One region of the Janthinobacterium sp. SUN206 genome, then DNA from elsewhere that is predicted to be linked to it. Evidence: predicted binding sites of a transcription regulator. Region 1 holds the regulator's gene; each other region holds the start of a gene.

Evidence for each region. Region 1 encodes HrcA, which represses chaperone genes, less so after heat shock. Its sites were predicted from a motif close to TTAGCACTCNNNNNNNNNGAGTGCTAA; they were not measured.
Region 2: groES (co-chaperone GroES) is a predicted target of HrcA. The motif match lies at 3,895-3,921, and genes of this name have one in related genera.
Region 3: rpoH (RNA polymerase sigma factor RpoH) is a predicted target of HrcA. The motif match lies at 3,275-3,301, and genes of this name have one in related genera.

What each region holds. Positions count from the first base shown of each region.
Region 1 is NZ_JAPWIB010000004.1:479,294-485,005, reverse strand. Features, by position in the region: gene O3300_RS22835 (enoyl-CoA hydratase/isomerase family protein) at 1-63, shown strand, start outside; partial or broken gene mmsB (3-hydroxyisobutyrate dehydrogenase) at 81-989, shown strand; gene O3300_RS22825 (hypothetical protein) at 1,176-1,790, opposite strand; gene O3300_RS22820 (hypothetical protein) at 1,794-2,393, opposite strand; gene O3300_RS22815 (HAD family hydrolase) at 2,639-3,364, shown strand; gene hrcA (heat-inducible transcriptional repressor HrcA) at 3,467-4,483, shown strand; gene fur (ferric iron uptake transcriptional regulator) at 4,535-4,966, opposite strand; gene O3300_RS22800 (outer membrane protein assembly factor BamE) at 5,163-5,712, shown strand, end outside.
Region 2 is NZ_JAPWIB010000001.1:2,594,788-2,600,499, forward strand. Features, by position in the region: gene O3300_RS11715 (GGDEF domain-containing protein) at 1-1,378, shown strand, start outside; gene O3300_RS11720 (EVE domain-containing protein) at 1,375-1,839, opposite strand; RNA gene ssrS (6S RNA) at 1,918-2,095, opposite strand; gene O3300_RS11730 (cell division protein ZapA) at 2,150-2,461, opposite strand; gene O3300_RS11735 (DUF904 domain-containing protein) at 2,461-2,751, opposite strand; gene O3300_RS11740 (hypothetical protein) at 2,881-3,627, opposite strand; gene groES (co-chaperone GroES) at 4,164-4,454, shown strand; gene groL (chaperonin GroEL) at 4,505-5,712, shown strand, end outside.
Region 3 is NZ_JAPWIB010000006.1:202,613-208,324, forward strand. Features, by position in the region: gene O3300_RS26925 (cytochrome P450) at 1-888, shown strand, start outside; gene O3300_RS26930 (antibiotic biosynthesis monooxygenase) at 885-1,232, shown strand; gene O3300_RS26935 (hypothetical protein) at 1,229-1,681, opposite strand; gene O3300_RS26940 (hypothetical protein) at 1,860-2,126, shown strand; gene rpoH (RNA polymerase sigma factor RpoH) at 2,217-3,110, opposite strand; gene ftsX (permease-like cell division protein FtsX) at 3,528-4,448, opposite strand; gene O3300_RS26955 (cell division ATP-binding protein FtsE) at 4,445-5,182, opposite strand; gene ftsY (signal recognition particle-docking protein FtsY) at 5,191-5,712, opposite strand, start outside.

The sequences.
Region 1 (5,712 bases):
GCGTATCTCAATGGATATTTCACGGCGCCGTGGGATAGCCATCCTTTGCGCGACCTACATTAAAAGAACAACAGGAGACTTTAAAAATGCAACATATCGCTTTCATCGGCTTGGGCAACATGGGCGCGCCGATGGCCCGCAACCTGGTGGCCGCCGGCTTCCACGTATCCGTATTCGACCTGACGCCGGCGGCCGTGGCGTCGCTCGTCGAGGCGGGCGCCACGGCGGCCGCGTCCGCCAGCGCGGCCGTGCAGACGGCTGACGCCGTCATCACCATGTTGCCAGCCAACAAGCACGTGCAGGAGCTGTACCTGGCGGCGGGCGGCGTGCTGGACTCGGCCAAGCCGGGCGCCCTGTTCATCGATTGCAGCACCATCGCCGCCGATGTGGCGCGGCAAGTGGCGCAGGCGGCCAGCGAGCGGGGCTTTACCATGATCGATGCGCCCGTCTCGGGCGGCACGGCGGGCGCGGCGGCCGGCACCCTGACCTTTATCGTCGGCGGCAGCGAAGCGGCCTTGCAGCAGGCGCGTCCCCTGCTGGAAAAGATGGGCAAGAACATCTTTCATGCGGGCGAGGCGGGCGCGGGCCAGGTGGCGAAGATTTGCAACAACATGCTGCTGGGCATCTTGATGGCGGGGACGGCCGAAGCGTTGAACCTGGGCGTGGCGCATGGCCTGGACCCGAAAGTGTTGTCCGACATCATGGCCAAGAGTTCGGGCCGCAACTGGACCCTGGAAGTGTACAACCCGTGGCCCGGCGTCATGGACGGTACGCCCGCGTCGCGCAATTACACGGGCGGCTTTGGCACGGCGCTGATGCTGAAAGACCTGGGCCTGGCGCAGCAGTCGGCCCTGTCGGCGAACGCGCCCACGCCCTTGGGCGGCCTGGTGCGTCAGATGTACCAGATGCATGCGCAAGCCGGTTATGCGCAGCAGGATTTTTCCAGCATCGTGCAGATGTTGCAGCCGGGCTTGAATAAACCCGCGTGAGAAATTCTGGGCAAAAAAAAGCCCGCTGGTAAAAGCGGGCTAAATCCAATTCTTGGAAGAGTTGGAGGAGACAGATGCATTATGCTGCATCGCCACATATAACTCCAATTTATCTTTGGAATATCAACTATAGATTTCCATGATATCTCTTCCCGGTAGCCGCCTGGCGGCTACCGTTGCCGCAACTCAGACGGGTTTGCAGGCTATCTTCACCGCCGTTACATTCCCTTCGCCCATGGTGCCTTTTTCGGTACCTGGGGCCAGGTCGCACTGCAGACCCTTCGGCTGAACGGAGACGCTGACGGCATAGGTGTCGCCATAGTCGACTGGGCCGGCCATGGTAAACGTCGTGGTGTCCTTGGCCACCGTTGTTATTGTACTACCGTTAATCAGCACCAGGCCATCCACGGTCAGGCCGGAAATCGTGCCGCCCACGGTATATTTGTTTTGCAAGCAAGTAACAGCGGCGCTGATATTGATGTAATGACCAGCCGAGCCGGAACCGCCGCTGATGCTGCAAGTCATGTGGGCCGGTTGTTTGTTGAAGGTGATGTTGTAGTCGGTGCCATAGTCGATGCGCTTGATAAAAGTGAACGACGTTTTGCCCGCAGGAACCGGGAGGGTGTCGCTGCCATTTGCCAGGATCAGCCCTTCATTGGTCAAGCCAAAGATCGTTCCGCCGACCTCATACGAGGCCTTGCCGCCGCAAGCGGCCAGTCCCAGGGTCAGCAGCAGCGCGGCGAGTGGGCGCAAGCAGGATAACTTCATGTATTTCTCCAAAAAATAGGTGACGGATCGCAAGGATTACTGCGGCGTGCAGTCAAGTGTGGCCGCGGTCGTGGCGGCAGAGCCCATCGTGCCGACCGTATCGCTGGCGTCGGTACTCTTTGAACCCTGGAAGCGGCACGTCAGGCCCGTTGGCTGAGTCAGTATGGAAATACCGTACGGGGCGCCGTCAGCTACCGAAGTGAATGTGTAGGCGGTGGCGCCAGCCGACAGGGTGATGCCTTTGGGGCCCATCACCAGGCGCAAGCCATCGGCGGTCAGGCCTGTGATCGTGCCATTCAGCGGGTAGCTGTTGGTTGTGCAGCTCACCAAGGCCGTGTTCACGGAATAGCTCGATGCCTTGCCGGCGCCATTGGCGATGGTGCAAACGGCGCCCTTGGGCTGTTCCGCGATGGTAATATTGTAGCGGTCATCGTTCTTGACCAGCTTGGTGAAGACGACGGTGCCCTGGCCCACAGGAACCGGCAAGCGTTCCCCGTCATTCAGGAGAATCAGGCCATCCTTGGCCAGGCCGCTGACTGAGACTTGCAGATACAGGTTGCCGCCGCTGCCGCCGCAGGCTGCCAGGGTGACGGCGCAAGCCGCCGCCAGCATCGAGCGCAGGTACAAATTTTTCATACATTCTCCAAAACGAATTAAGTTGGGTAGCGCAACGCGGACGCTGGCGCCGCATTGGAATGGCGCCTATTTTAGTCTATCTGGCAAGCTGGATGACCTTGCCTTGTATCACCCTGTAACAATTTTTCGCCGGGAAGCGCTGGCCCGGCCCCATTTCACGGGGGCGCAGCCATGCCGGCGGCGTCGATCGGTGCGACAATAGACGCATCCTGCGCAGCGTGACGCAGCATCCCATTGTGAGTCCCATGTCCCTTGCCCCCGTAAAACCCGCCGTGCCGCCCAAGGCCATCCTGTTCGACCTCGACGATACCTTGTGGCCCATCGCGCCCGTGATCGCCGCCGCGGAAACCCTGCTGCACGACTGGCTGGCCACGCATGCGCCCAAGGTGGCGCGGCAGTTTTCCATCGAGGTGCTGCGCCAGCACCGCCTGGCCATGCTCAAGGAACAACCGCATTTCCATGGCAACCTGATCGAGTTGCGCCGCGCGGGCTTGCTGGCCGCCTTCGAGGCTGCCGGCGAGGATCCCGCCCTGGTCGACGGCGCTATCCTGCAATTCCTGGCCGCGCGCAACCGCGTCCAGCCCTATGACGACGTCTTGCCGGGCCTGGCCTGGATGCGCCAGCGCATGCTGGTCGGTTCGATCTCGAATGGCAATGCGGACCTTGACATTATCGGCCTGGCGCAGCATTTCAAGGTATCGATCGCCGCCAGCGATTTTGGCGTGGCCAAGCCCGACGCCAGCATCTTCCTGGCAGCTTGCGCCGCGCTGGACGTCGCGCCCCATGAAGCCGTGTATGTGGGCGACGACCTGTATTTCGACGTGACGGGAGCGCAGGGGGCGGGCATGCGCGCCGTCTGGATGAACCGCAAGGGCAGCGATGCGCACCTGGCCGCCGGCGTGCAGCCCGACGCCATCTGCGCCAACTTTGATGAATTGTTGCTGTGGTTGCAAGGGCAACTGGAAGATTGATCGCCGCAGGCCGGGCGAACGTGCATAATAGGCGCTGTTGACGCACGTTCGGCCGCTTTCGTTGCCGCTTGCTTAACAAAATACTTGCCTAAATAAAACACCATGCAACTCGATACACGTGCCCAAACACTGCTGAAAGCCCTGGTCGAGCGATATATCGCCGACGGCCTGCCGGTCGGTTCGCGCGCCTTGTCGAAAATTTCCGGCCTGGACCTGTCGCCGGCCACGATCCGCAACATCATGGCCGACCTGGAAGAGCTCGGTTATGTGTCCAGTCCGCACACCTCGGCCGGACGCATCCCCACGCCGCGCGGCTACCGCATCTTTGTCGACACCTTGCTGACCGTGCGGCACCTGGACGAGCACCTGGTGGAATCGCGCATGCGCCTGCAGACGCCGCAACCGCAAAAAACCATCGCCAACGCGGCGCAGATGCTGTCGTCGCTGTCGCAATTTGCCGGCGTCGTGCTCAGTCCGCGCCGCGAATCCGTGTTCCAGCAAATCGAATTCCTGCGCCTGTCGGAAAAACGCATCCTGCTCGTCATCGTTGCGCCCGGCGGCGACGTGCAGAACCGTTTATTGCTGACGGAGGCCGACTATACGCCGGCGCAACTGGTGCAATCGGCCAATTACATCAACCAGAATTATGGCGGCCTGTCCTTCGATGCCGTGCGCGTGCGCCTGCAGGGCGAATTGCGCCAGTTGCGCGACGATATGGGCAGTTTGATGCAGGCGGCCGTGGAAGCGGGCAGCGAAGCGATGGCGGACCATAGCGATGACATGGTGATTTCCGGCGAGCGCAACTTGCTCAGCGTGAGCGATCTGTCGTCGAACATGCATTCGCTGCGCCAGATGTTCGACATGTTCGAGCAAAAAACGGGCTTGATGCAGTTGCTCGACGTGTCGAGCAAGGCGACGGGCGTACAGATTTTTATCGGCGGCGAATCGAACCTGGTGCCGATGGATGAGATGAGCGTGGTGACGGCGCCGTATGAAGTCAACGGCAAGATCGTGGGAACGTTGGGAGTGATCGGGCCGACGCGCATGGCTTACGAGCGCGTCATCCCGATCGTCGATATCACGGCCAAGCTGCTGTCAAGCGCACTGAGCCATCATTGATCGTACTGCCTGGCGCGCCGGCCGTTCCCTTGCGGAAACGGCCGGCTTGGGTCAGGCTGTTTTGTGCGGGCAAGCCGTCTTGATGCAGTTGCCGTAGATGGCCAAAGCGTGTTCGGCGATCTTGAAGCCGCGCTCTTCGGCCACTTTTTGCTGGCGCACTTCGATGTCTTCGTCGAAGAATTCTTCGACCCGGCCACAGTCGAGGCACACCAGATGGTCGTGGTGGGAACCTTCGTTGAGCTCGAAAATCGCCTTGCCGGTTTCAAAATGGTTGCGATTGAGCAAGCCGGCCTGTTCGAATTGCGTGAGGACGCGGTAGACAGTTGCCAAACCGACATCCATATTGTCGGCCAGCAGAATCTTGTAGACGTCTTCCGCGGTCAGGTGGCGTACCGGGCTACTCTGGAAGATATCGAGTATCTTCAGCCGTGGCAGGGTGGCTTTCAGGCCGCTTGCCTTGAGATCACTAGGATTGTTACTCATGTTTGTTGCTCGTATGTGGGTCAGGTGCTTTATCATATAGCGTTTTGTCGGGGAGTGCCAAAATATGCTTTTTTTTGGCGGGCCGGTCACTCCTGGCGTTTTGTTCATCCAATTGAGGTCATTTATGCGCGTAACACCGGCTGTATTGCCATCTCTCTGGCACCGTATTCCATTTCGAGCACCAGTCTTGGCAGGCATGGTCTGTGTCGCGCTGGCCATGTCCGGCTGCGCCAACCGTGGCATCCTGGGCGAAAAGCCGGCAGCTGCTCAAAAAGAAGGCAAGGAACTGGTTCCCGAACAGGGCGCACAAACGACCACCATTACGCCGCTGCAGAAATTCATGTGGTTTTTCTCGCCCTACCGTCCTGACATTCAACAAGGCAACTTTGTCTCTGAAGAGATGCTGGCCCAGTTGAAAGTGGGCATGACGCGCGATCAGGTGCGTTTCGTCCTCGGCACCTCGCTGCTGACCGATATCTTCCATGCCGACCGCTGGGATTATCCATTCCGCCTGGCACGGGGCAGTGGCGAAACCACCAGCAGCCGCGTGGTCGTGTACTTCGGCAAGGATGGCAAGGTTGAACGTTTCGAAGGCGGTAACTTGCCGACGGAGAAAGAATACATCGACCGTATCGCCGGCCCGTCGCCGTTCGCCAAGGTCGCCAAGGCCGACGCGCCAGCCGCCGCCGTGCCGTCGCCCGTGGCGCCGAGCGCCGTGCCCGTGCCGGCCGATGCCGCCCCTGCCA
Region 2 (5,712 bases), on a different contig from region 1:
CGTGAGCTACCTGTTCGGCGTGATGGCGCCACTGCTGGCGCTGGCTGCCTGCTGCCGCAACGCCAGCCTGAGCGCACCCGGCGTCGTGCGCACGGGCTGGGGCCTGTTTGCGGCCGCCATGCTATTCTGGAGCGTGGGCATGGCCCTTTCCGCCTGGCAAGACCTGAGCGGCCACGTGGCGTCCGACACGACGTATTTCTCCGATTTTGCCTATTTCATGTATGGCGCGCCCTTGCTGCTGGCCATTTCCTCGGTCAGCGACAGACACCCTTCGCGCACCCTGCAATGGCTGGACGCCGTGCAAGTGCTGCTGGCGGCCTACCTGACCTACACGGCCATCTTTTCCGTCTCGCCCTTCGACCAGCGCTCGATCGCGCCGATACCCGCCAGCCTGCTGGTGACGACGTACAACGTGGAAAACCTCGTCCTGGCCTGTTGCGCCTCGCTGCGCCTGCTGGCGCACCGCCGCGATGGCGCACAAGGGCGCTTCTACCTTCTGCTCAGCGTGTTCCTGTGGTGCTACGCCGCCTGCGCGGGCGCCTATAATTACCTGACCCTGCACGCGCTGGCCGAATCCGGTCCCAGCGAGATACTGCCCAGCATGCCTTTCCTGCTGCTGGCGGTGCTGGCCATGCGCGTGCAGCCGGGCGAGGAAGAAGCGCGGCCGCCGCGGCCGTTAACCTTGCTGATTGACAACTTCAGCCCCATCTTCTTCACGGCAGCCCTGCTCGGACTGGGATTCGTCGTGCTGCGCGAGCATTTCTACCTGGCGGCCAGCGCCCTGTTTGTCGCGCTGACGGTCCACGCGCTGCGCTCGGCCACCCTGCAAAGCCGCTACATGCAAAGCGAACTGGCCTTGCGCGCGGCGCATGACAAGCTGGAAAAGCTGTCGCTGACGGATGGCTTGACGGGCATCGCCAACCGGCGCTGCTTCGACCAGACCTTGCAGCTGGAGTGGCAGCGGGCCGCGCGCAACCAGCAAGCGCTGGCGCTGCTGATCATCGATATCGATTTCTTCAAAAGTCTCAACGATACCTTCGGCCACCCGTATGGCGACGCCTGCCTGGTGCGGATCGCGGCGGCCCTGCATTCCGCGCTGCCGCGCGCCAGCGACCTGGCGGCCCGCTTCGGCGGCGAAGAGTTTGCCGCCATCCTGCCCGCCACCGATGGCGCGGGCGCCCTGGCGGTGGCGCAGAAGATGCAGGAAGCGATCGCCGCGGCCGCCATCGCCCACGCGCCGTCGCGCGGCGGCCTGGTCACGGCCAGCATCGGCCTGGCCTTGAGTGACGCAGGACAAACGCCGGAAGCATTGCTGGCCGCCGCCGACCAGGCCCTGTACCGGGCCAAGCAGAATGGCCGCAACCGGGTCGAAGGCTAGCCTGTCAGCTTGCCGGTAATGACTTTCCATTGCGCCGGCGTCACGGGCGTGATCGACAGCCGGCTGCCCTTCTTCAGCAGCAGCATGTCTTCCAGCTCCGGCATCTGGCGCATCTCGGACAGGGGCAGCAGCGCCGTCTTCTTCAGGCCGCGCACGTCGACGCTGATCCAGCGCGGCTGTTCCGGCGTCGCCTTGGCATCGAAATATTTGCCGCCCGCTTCAAACTGGCTGTGATCGGGATACGCGCCGCTGGCCACTTCGGCCACGCCCGCCACGCCCGGCTGCGGGCAGCTGGAATGGTAGAACAGCACGCCATCGCCCGGCTGCATGCCATCGCGCATGAAGTTGCGCGCCTGGTAGTTGCGCACGCCAAACCACGGCATGGTGTTCTGCGGCGCGGCCATCAGGTCGTCGATGCTCACTTCATCGGGTTCGGATTTCATCAGCCAGTATTGTTTCATGTTCACTCCCTATCAAAAGCAACAGGCGTAAAAAAACGGCTGAGCATGATGCTGCAACCGTTTTCTTGGTACTGCAAATTGGGCCCCGCCTGTGCCGCTATGCCGGCATCCCGAACCAAACGGTTCAAGGTGGTCACGTTAGTTCAATTTCGGGTTCGTCGAACGAGCGACGCTCACTCCCATCAAACAAAATTCGCAACCGATGCGCATAAATGGTTCAAGGAATATATGGCAATCGCGAACACCGCAGGGTAGACCCAAGTTTACTCCTTTGATCGCGCATCGCAAAGACAAATCGTCGCGTACGCGCTTAAAAAAGGTTTTCCTGGGGCGTCAGAGCACTATCCAATACCGTGTGCATGGCCGAGATTTTCTGCTTCACTTCCAGTATCGTCAATTCCGACAGCGGACCTTGCGGCGACTTCACGGACAGGAATTCCGCGGCCACGCCCAGGGCGGCCAGCACGGCGATGCGGTCGTTGCCCTTGACCTTGCCCGCGTCGCGGATGGCTTTCATTTTGCTATCGAGATAGATCGCCGCTTCGCGCAGCGCGCGCTCTTCGCCGTCGCGACACACCATGCTGTAGGACTGGCCCATGATATTGACATCGACACGCGGCATTACGCTTCCTTCTCGTTCTCGGCAATATAGGCGCCCGCTTCCGAAGCGGCTTGCTCCAGACCAGCTTGCACCAGTTCGGGAATTTTTTCCAGCAACGCTTCCACCCGCTCCTGCGCCTCGCGCATGCGTTGCACGTACAGGGCGTTGTCGGCGGCCAGCGCGGCATTGTCCTTGCGCAATTGCGCGTTTTCACGGCGCAGCGCATGGGTCATTTCGGCCAGCAGGCCTATTTTGTCGGATAATTCGTTGAATTCGGAAATCATCCCGCCACTATAGGGCGGACGCTCCATGGGCGTCAATCGAATCACGCCGCTGTCACACATATTTACATCAATGCAGGGCAGTTGGCGGACAATACACGCTTTTTCCGGCGCTTTTCGCCATCTGCACGCATCCGCCAGCGCCGCGATGGCGGCGTTTTACTCGTCGACGTAATCGGGTTCGATATCCAGTCCGCCATAGCGGTTTTCGCAAGAGCGGCGCGTCAGCGTCTGTTGTCCACCCTTTCCGTCAAGCACCATCGTCAAGTCGCGGCAAGTACTGCGGTAGCTGCCAGGTTTGGCGTCCGTCCCCGAGGGCGTCAGGCGCACTGCCAGCGGCACCGCATTGCCCAGGCCCTTGTTGCTCCACTGGCGCGTCTTGCCATCCTCTTCATCCTTCAAGGTGCGCACGGCAGCCGTCAGCAAGGCTTGTTTTTCCTTGGCATTCAGCTTGGCGATGGTCACGTCGGACAGGAATGGCGGATATACGACGGGCGCCGGATCCTTGCCCTGCACATCCCAGCGGCCGCTGTTTTGCGAACAGGTGCGGCGGCTCAGGTCCTGCGACTTGTCGCCTGCCGTAACGACGAATTTCAGGTCGCGACAGACGTGCGCCTTCAGGCTGTGCTCCGTCATGCCGGAGTTGCTGAAGTTATACGTGACTTTCACCAGCACGCCGCGGTCGCCGCCGTTATCCCACACATGGGCTTCCTGGTCGTCGTCATCCTTGTTCAAGTCGTTGAACAAGTCATTGAGCAGCATGTCCTTTTCCAGCGGGGTCAAAGCCGCCACGGTGATTTCATCGACGATGGTGGGCGTTTGCGCGGCGGCATTGCCCAGGCAGGCGAAGCCGATGACGGTGGCACCCAGCAGGCGCAGGGCGGGACGGGAAAGCGGGAATGGCATGGTGTTCTTTCTGGCGCGAGCGGTGATATGTGGCGATATTGATATGCAATTGCAATCATCTTATCAAATTTCATAGTCAAACTCTGTTTCCTGTGCGTACAGGAACACCCCCTCTCCGAACGACATGCTAGAGTCGCGCCTGTTGCTGACGCCCGGGAACGAGGCTTGTGCTGGCGCAAACCCTGTGTAGATGCAGGCTCTGCTCAGCATCTATCTATATGTTCCCCTTGAATAAGCCCTTGAAGTTGACCCTTAGCGTCCCTATAATTAGCACTCGTTAGTAGAGAGTGCTAACAAACTCTTTCGTAGCAATCCTCAGGACATGATGGTGCATGCCGGACAACAGCAGGGAACACTACGCGGCGGGCGACGCCGCGATGCCACCACTGCCCAGCGCCGGCACGCACTCGATGACATGGGGTTTGCTTGACCGTTGCGGGCTGCTTTCAACGGCGGTCACTGAAAGCAGGCCTGGCGCTGCGCCAGGCATGTATTCATTTAGCAACACTTATCCATTGAACTTTAAGGAGTTTTGTATGAATCTGCGCCCATTGAACGATCGCGTCATCGTCAAACGCCTCGACCAGGAAACCAAAACTGCGTCCGGCCTCATCATTCCTGATGCAGCTGCTGAAAAACCGGATCAAGGCGAAGTCCTTGCCGTAGGCAATGGCAAGATTCTCGACGACGGCAAAGTCCGTCCTCTGGATGTCAAAGTGGGCGACCGCGTCCTGTTCGGCAAGTACGCCGGCCAAACCGTCAAAGTTGACGGTGATGAGCTGCTGGTCATGCGCGAAGAAGACATCATGGCGATCGTCGTCAAGTAATTGTTTCCACGTTGTAGACAGATACATCCCGAAACTCAGGAGAATTGAACATGGCAGCTAAAGAAGTAGTATTCGGCGACGCAGCGCGCGCCAAGATGGTCGAAGGCGTCAACATCCTCGCCAACGCAGTCAAAGTAACGCTGGGCCCGAAAGGCCGCAACGTGGTCCTGGAGCGCTCGTTCGGCGCCCCTACCGTCACCAAGGATGGTGTATCGGTAGCGAAAGAAGTTGAACTCAAAGACAAGCTCATGAACATGGGCGCGCAAATGGTCAAGGAAGTTGCTTCCCGCACCAGCGACAACGCCGGCGACGGCACCACCACCGCCACCGTGCTGGCACAAGCCATCGTGCGCGAAGGCATGAAGTTCGTTGCCGCCGGCATGAACCCGATGGACCTGAAGCGCGGTATCGACAAGGCTGTTGCAGCCACCGTCGAAGAACTGGCGAAAATCGCCCGTCCTTGCACCACGACCAAGGAAATCGCCCAGGTTGGCGCGATCTCGGCGAACTCGGACTACTCGATCGGCGAGCGTATCGCTGAAGCGATGGAAAAAGTCGGCAAAGAAGGCGTCATCACCGTAGAAGACGGCAAGTCGCTGAACGACGAGCTGGACATCGTTGAAGGCATGCAGTTCGACCGCGGCTACCTGTCGCCATACTTCATCAACAACCCAGAAAAACAAGTTGCCGTACTGGACAGCCCATTCGTCCTGCTGTGCGACAAGAAAATCTCGAACATCCGTGACCTGCTGCCGGTACTGGAACAAGTCGCAAAAGCTGGCCGTCCACTGCTGATCATCGCGGAAGACATCGAAGGCGAAGCGCTGGCGACCCTGGTTGTGAACAACATCCGCGGCATCCTGAAAACTTGCGCAGTGAAAGCCCCTGGCTTCGGCGACCGCCGCAAAGCCATGCTGGAAGACATCGCTGTCCTGACCGGCGGCCAAGTGATCGCTGAAGAAGTCGGCCTGACCCTGGAAAAAGTGACCCTGGCCGAACTGGGCCAAGCGAAACGCATCGAAGTGGGCAAGGAAAACACCATCGTTATCGATGGCGCCGGCGAAGCTGCCTCGATCGAAGCACGCGTAAAACAAGTACGCGTACAGATCGAAGAAGCGACCTCGGACTACGACCGTGAAAAACTGCAAGAGCGCGTAGCCAAACTGGCTGGCGGCGTTGCCGTGATCAAGGTTGGCGCAGCCACCGAAGTCGAAATGAAAGAGAAAAAAGCCCGCGTTGAAGATGCACTGCACGCAAC
Region 3 (5,712 bases), on a different contig from region 1:
GCGATCTTTGCCGAACTGGTGCGTATGAACGATGGCGAACGGCATGCCTTGCCGAAACAGGTGCTGGCGCGCGCGCTGGGCCAGGTGGATATGGCGCGCTTGCAGGGGCGGGCGCTGTACCTTGCCGGCGACCGGGTGCCCGGCAGCGCCGCCCAGCTGAACGATGCGATTTTTGAGCTGCCCCTGTTCGCCATGGCGGACTTGCTGGGCTTTGCGCCAGCGCAATGGCCGGCGCTGGCCGCCTGGACGCGCGCTTTTGTCGCCTGCCTGTCGCCGCTGAGCAATGCCGAGCAACTGGCCGGTGCGCAAGTGGCGGCCGAGGCCTTGCTGCAAAGTTTTGGCCATCTGCTGCGCGAGGGCGACGTGAGGCCCGGCAGCATGCTGGCCGCCATCGTGGCCGAGGCGGATGCGTCGGGTTGGCAAGCGTCGGGCGGCATGCTGGCCAACCTCGTGGGCTTGCTGTCGCAGACGTGCGACGCCACGGCCGGCTTGCTGGGCAATGCCATCGTGGCCTTGCGCACGCAGCGGGATTTGCTGCCGCAACTGCGCGCCGCGCCCGAGCTGTGGCCAGCCATGCTGCGCGAAGTCAGCCTGCGCGATCCCGCCATCCACAACACGCGCCGCTACACGGCGGAAGACGCGGAGTTCAATGGCGTGCGCGTGCCGGCCGGGCAGATGATTCTCGTCGTGCTGGCCAGCGCCGGCCAGGCGGAGTCGGGCTTCGGTCATGGCCGCCACGCCTGTCCGGGCCAGGCCATCGCGCTCGCCATCGCCACGGCTTGCCTGCAGGCGTGGGCCGGGGCTTTGGAAAGCTTGCCGCTGGCGTGGCGTTATCTGCCGTCGCTGAACGCCCGCATCCCCGTGTTTGTGCAAGGAGCAAACGCATGATCGCCGTGATTTTCGAGGTCTGGCCCAGTGCCGCAGGACGCCAGCAGTATCTGGACCTGGCGGCGTCCCTGCGGCCTCTGCTCGATGAGGTGGACGGTTTCATTTCCATCGAGCGCTTCAGCAGCCTGAGCGAGCCAGGCAAACTGCTGTCGCTGTCGTTCTTTCGCGATGAGGCGGCGCTGGCGCAGTGGCGGCAGCTGGAAGCGCACCGCGCGGCGCAATCGGCCGGCCGGCACGGCGTGTTCGACGATTACCGGCTGCGCATTGCCGCCGTCGTGCGCGATTACGGCATGCTGGACCGGCAGCAGGCGCCCGCCGACAGCCGGCGGCGCCACAGCGTTTAGCGTGGCAGCGCGCCCTGGGTGATTTTCACCTTGACCCGGTAGGTGGGCTCGGCCGCATTCAGGGCGGGCGGCGTGGCCGGGTCGACGTCGAGCAGGGTGAACGTCAGGTGGTTGACGGTGACGGAACTGGCGGCGCCGGGCATGGACTCGGACAGGACGATGTCGGTCGTGCCCGCGCTGTTGAGCAAACTGAAACTGTAGCTGACGTAACCTTTCCACACGCACACGGCGCCCTTGCGGCAGCGGCTGTCGTTGACGCGTTCGAGTTTCAGGGTATCGGTGGCCGTGATGGCCACCTGTTCGCCCGGCGAAAGCACGTGGGTGACGCTACGCGGCGTGTTTTCCGCGTCACCGGCGCTGCCGGCCGCGCCGCAGCCGGCCAGCATGGCCAGGCAGGCGAAGAACAGGGGAAGCAGCACGGTGCGATAAGAGCGGTTCAGAGTAGACATGTTTTTCCTTTCAGGTGGAGCGTCCCCGGCGTGCTTGTTCACGCGTGGGATAAAATGATAGTAACAAAATGATATTTTTCCGGCGCACTATTGGCGTGCTGCCGATGAATTGAGGCGCGAGCCACGCGGCGCGCCGATTACTGCGTAGAATGGCTGTTTTGAAAATCAGGAAACAACCATGAAAAAAACCGACCTGGCCAAAAGCGATGCCAAGAAACTGATGGGAAAGATGAATGTTCCCGGCGCCGGTGCATTCGGTAAGGAAGCGGTGGTCGTCGACCGCCGCGAACAGCGCAAGCGCGACCAGGCCCTGGGCCTGGTGCCATTCGCCGTCAAGCTGAACAGCGATCTGGTCTTGCAATTGCAGACCCTGGCCAAGGAGCGCGGTGCGGATCTGAATGAAGTCGTTGCTGAATTGATCAGCAAGGGCCTGGCTGCAGCTTAACTGGCTGCCATGTTTATCTGTTGATAAACATCAAGTAGTAAAACTAAAAGGCGCCTTGCGGCGCCTTTTACATTGCGGCATTGCTTGCGATTACACGTAGGCCGCCAGCGCGCCCTTCATTTTTTTCAGCGCCGCCACTTCGATCTGGCGGATGCGCTCGGCCGATACGCCGAACTCTTCCGCCAGCGCGTGCAGGGTGGCGCCGGAACCGTCGTCGTTGGCCAGCCAGCGCGCTTCGATGATGCGGCGCGAACGGGCGTCCAGCTTGGACAGGGCCGTTTCCAGGCCTTCCGATTGCAGCCGCGTCACTTGTTCCGCTTCCAGCACCTTGGTCGGCTCGCTTTGCTCCGACGACAGGTAGGCGATCGGCGAAAACTTGTCGTCTTCATCGTCGGTCGGCGATTCCAGAGCAATGTCGCGGCCGCTCAAACGCGTTTCCATCTCGATCACTTCTTCGCGTTTCACGTCGAGCAGCTTGGCCAGCGCATCGATCTGCTTCGGCGTCATCGCATCCAGGCCCGTCTTGTGGCTGCGCAGGTTGAAGAACAGCTTGCGCTGCGCCTTCGTCGTCGCGACCTTGACCAGGCGCCAGTTTTTCAGGATGTACTCATGCATCTCGGCTTTCACCCAGTGCATGGCGTACGAGACCAGGCGCACGCCCTGGTCCGGATCGAAACGTTTCACGGCTTTCATCAAGCCGATATTGCCTTCCTGAATCAGGTCGGCGTGCGGCAAGCCATAGCCCAGGTAGCCGCGGGCAATCGAGACCACCAGGCGCAGGTGCGACAGCACCAGTTCTTGCGCGGCGGCCAGGTCATTTTTTTCTCGCAGGCGTGTCGCCAGCGAAATTTCTTCGTCGTGGGTCAACATGGGCAGGCGGTTCACGGCCGAAATATAGGCGTCGATATTGCCCAGATTGCCAGTGAACCCGAGGCCCAGCGCATTACTTTTGGTCGGAACCAATGCGGACGTTGCGGACATCATAGTCATGTTTTCTCCCTCGTAGTCTTGCTTTGTTCCAGTTGGCCACGTCACGCGACGTGGCAGCTTGTATCGTCGTTTTTGCGTATTCGGTCTTGCACTTTGCAGATCGCGGCACCATCTTGATCTGGCGTCCATGGCGGTTCTGCTGTTGGTATGTCCCTATATTAGCACTCTCTGCTTGAGAGTGCCAATCAGCACATTTAATCGATCTGATAGCCTAAATGCTATGGCAAATGAATGCCTGATAAATATGTCTGAATAGCGATCTGAACAGTGCTGCAGGCCGCTTCACGACAACGTAGCCAGTCTACGGCCTCTGGCTGAAGCGAACCTTAAGAATACTTGCTTAATATCAAGATAACAGCAGTATGGGGAGGGCGCATGGCGGCACCGGAGGCGCCGCCATGGGAAAGAAGGTCAGTTCAGGCGCGCCAGGTGGCGCTGCACGCACAGGAAGGCGCCGATCAGGCCCAGGCCGGCGCTGACGGCCAGCAAGCCGGCCATCGGCAGCGGCGCCAGCGGCACCAGCTGGAATTCGGACGCGTACAAACGGGCAAACTCGGCAATCGCCGTGTTCAGCGGCTGCAAGGCCAGCGCCACGGCGCCCAGGGCCAGCGCGCCGGCGCACAAGCCCAGCAGGGCGCCCGTGTAATAGAAGGGGCGGTGGATGAAGGTGTCCGTCGCGCCGATCAATTTCGAGATGCTGATTTCATCGCGCTGCTGCATCACCTGCAGGCGGATGGTATTGAAGACGACGGCGATCACGGCCACGCCCAGGGTAATGGCCAGCAGCAGCAGCACCAGGCGCAGCACGCCCAGCAATGCCGCCAGGCGCTTGACCCAGGCCGAATCGACTTGCGCCGATTCCACGCCGGGCAAGTGGCGCAGCTGTTCCGCCACGGCATCGACATCCTGCGCTTCGCTGGCGCTGCTGAAGGCGTCGAGTTTCAGCACATAGCTGTCGGGCAGGGGATTGTCGCCCAGGGTGCTCAGCACGTCGGCCAGGCCGTTCTTGTTTTTCAGCGAATCCAGCGCCTGTTCGCGCGGGATGAAGACGATCTTCGCCTTTTGCTCGCCGACAATCTTGCGCATGGCGCCCGCCAGGCCCACGGCTTGCTCGCGCGGCGTGTCGATCTTCAGGAAGACGCTGATTTCCGGGTCGACCGACATCTGTTCCGACATGGGACGGACATTGTCGAGCATGGTCAAGCCGGCGAACGGCAGCGACAGGGCGATGGCGACGACGAGCACGTTCAATAAGAAGCCGCCCGGCGACTTGCGCAAGTGGATCAGCGCCGAACCGAGGGCGAAGCGATGTTGACGGAACCAGCCTCTCATGCCTGTTCTCCCGCGTCATCTCCGGCGCCGGGGGCGAAATCGGGATCGGGCGGCGCGAACACGGGCGCCTGCGTGGCCTTGTCGATGGCCACCAGCTGGCCGTTTTTCAGGTGGATCACGCGGGCGGCGGCGTCGAGCATCTGTTCGTCATGGCTGGAAATGAGACAAGTCACGCCTACGGAGTGGAACGCTTTCAGGGCGTCGAGCACCTTGTTGGCGCTGGCGCGGTCCAGGTTGGCCGTCGGTTCGTCGGCCAGGATGATCTGCGGCCGGTTGACGATGGCGCGCGCGATCGACACGCGCTGCTGCTCGCCGCCCGACAGCGACAGGGGACGCGCCATGGCGCGGTCCAGCAAGCCGACTTTATCGAGCGCGGCGCGCGCGCGCTGTTCGGCGGCCGTCTTGTGGGCGCCGACGACGAGCAGCGGCAGCATGACGTTGGCCAGGATGGAGCGGTCGTTGAGCAATTTTTGCTGCTGGAAGATCAGGCCCATGTTGCGGCGCAGGAAGGGCACGCCGGCCGGCTTGATCTTCGCCATGTCCTGGCCATTGACGATCAGCTTGCCCGACGTGGGGCGTTCCATGGCGGCGATCATTTTCAGCAAGGTGGATTTGCCGGCGCCGGACGGGCCCGCTAAAAACACCAGCTCGCCTTTGGCAATATTGAGGGAAATGTCGCTGAGCGCCACGGCGTCGGCGGAGTATTGCTTGGAGACGTGCTGAAATTCAATCATGTATAGGCTTATCCTAGCAGCGCTTCGACAAATTCGGCAGCCACGAAAGGCTGCAAGTCTTCAATTTTCTCACCGATGCCGATGAAATACACGGGCACGGGACGCACGCGGGCGATCGCCGCCAGCACGCCGCCCTTGGCGGTACCGTCCAGCTTGGTAATCACCAGGCCGCTCAGCTGCAGGGCATCGTCGAAGGCCTTCACTTGCGTGAGGGCATTCTGGCCCGTGTTGCCGTCGATCACAAGCAGGGTTTCATGCGGCGCGCCATCCATGCCCTTGCCGATCACGCGCTTGATTTTCTTCAATTCTTCCATCAGGTGCAACTGTGTCGGCAAGCGTCCCGCCGTGTCGACCATCACCACGTCGATGCCGCGCGCCTTCGCCGATTGCACGGAGTCGTAGGCTACGGCGGCCGGGTCGCCCGATTCCTGCGAAATCACGGTGACGTTGTTGCGTTCGCCCCAGACCATCAACTGTTCGCGCGCGGCGGCGCGGAAGGTGTCGCCCGCGGCCAGCAGCACGGACTGGCT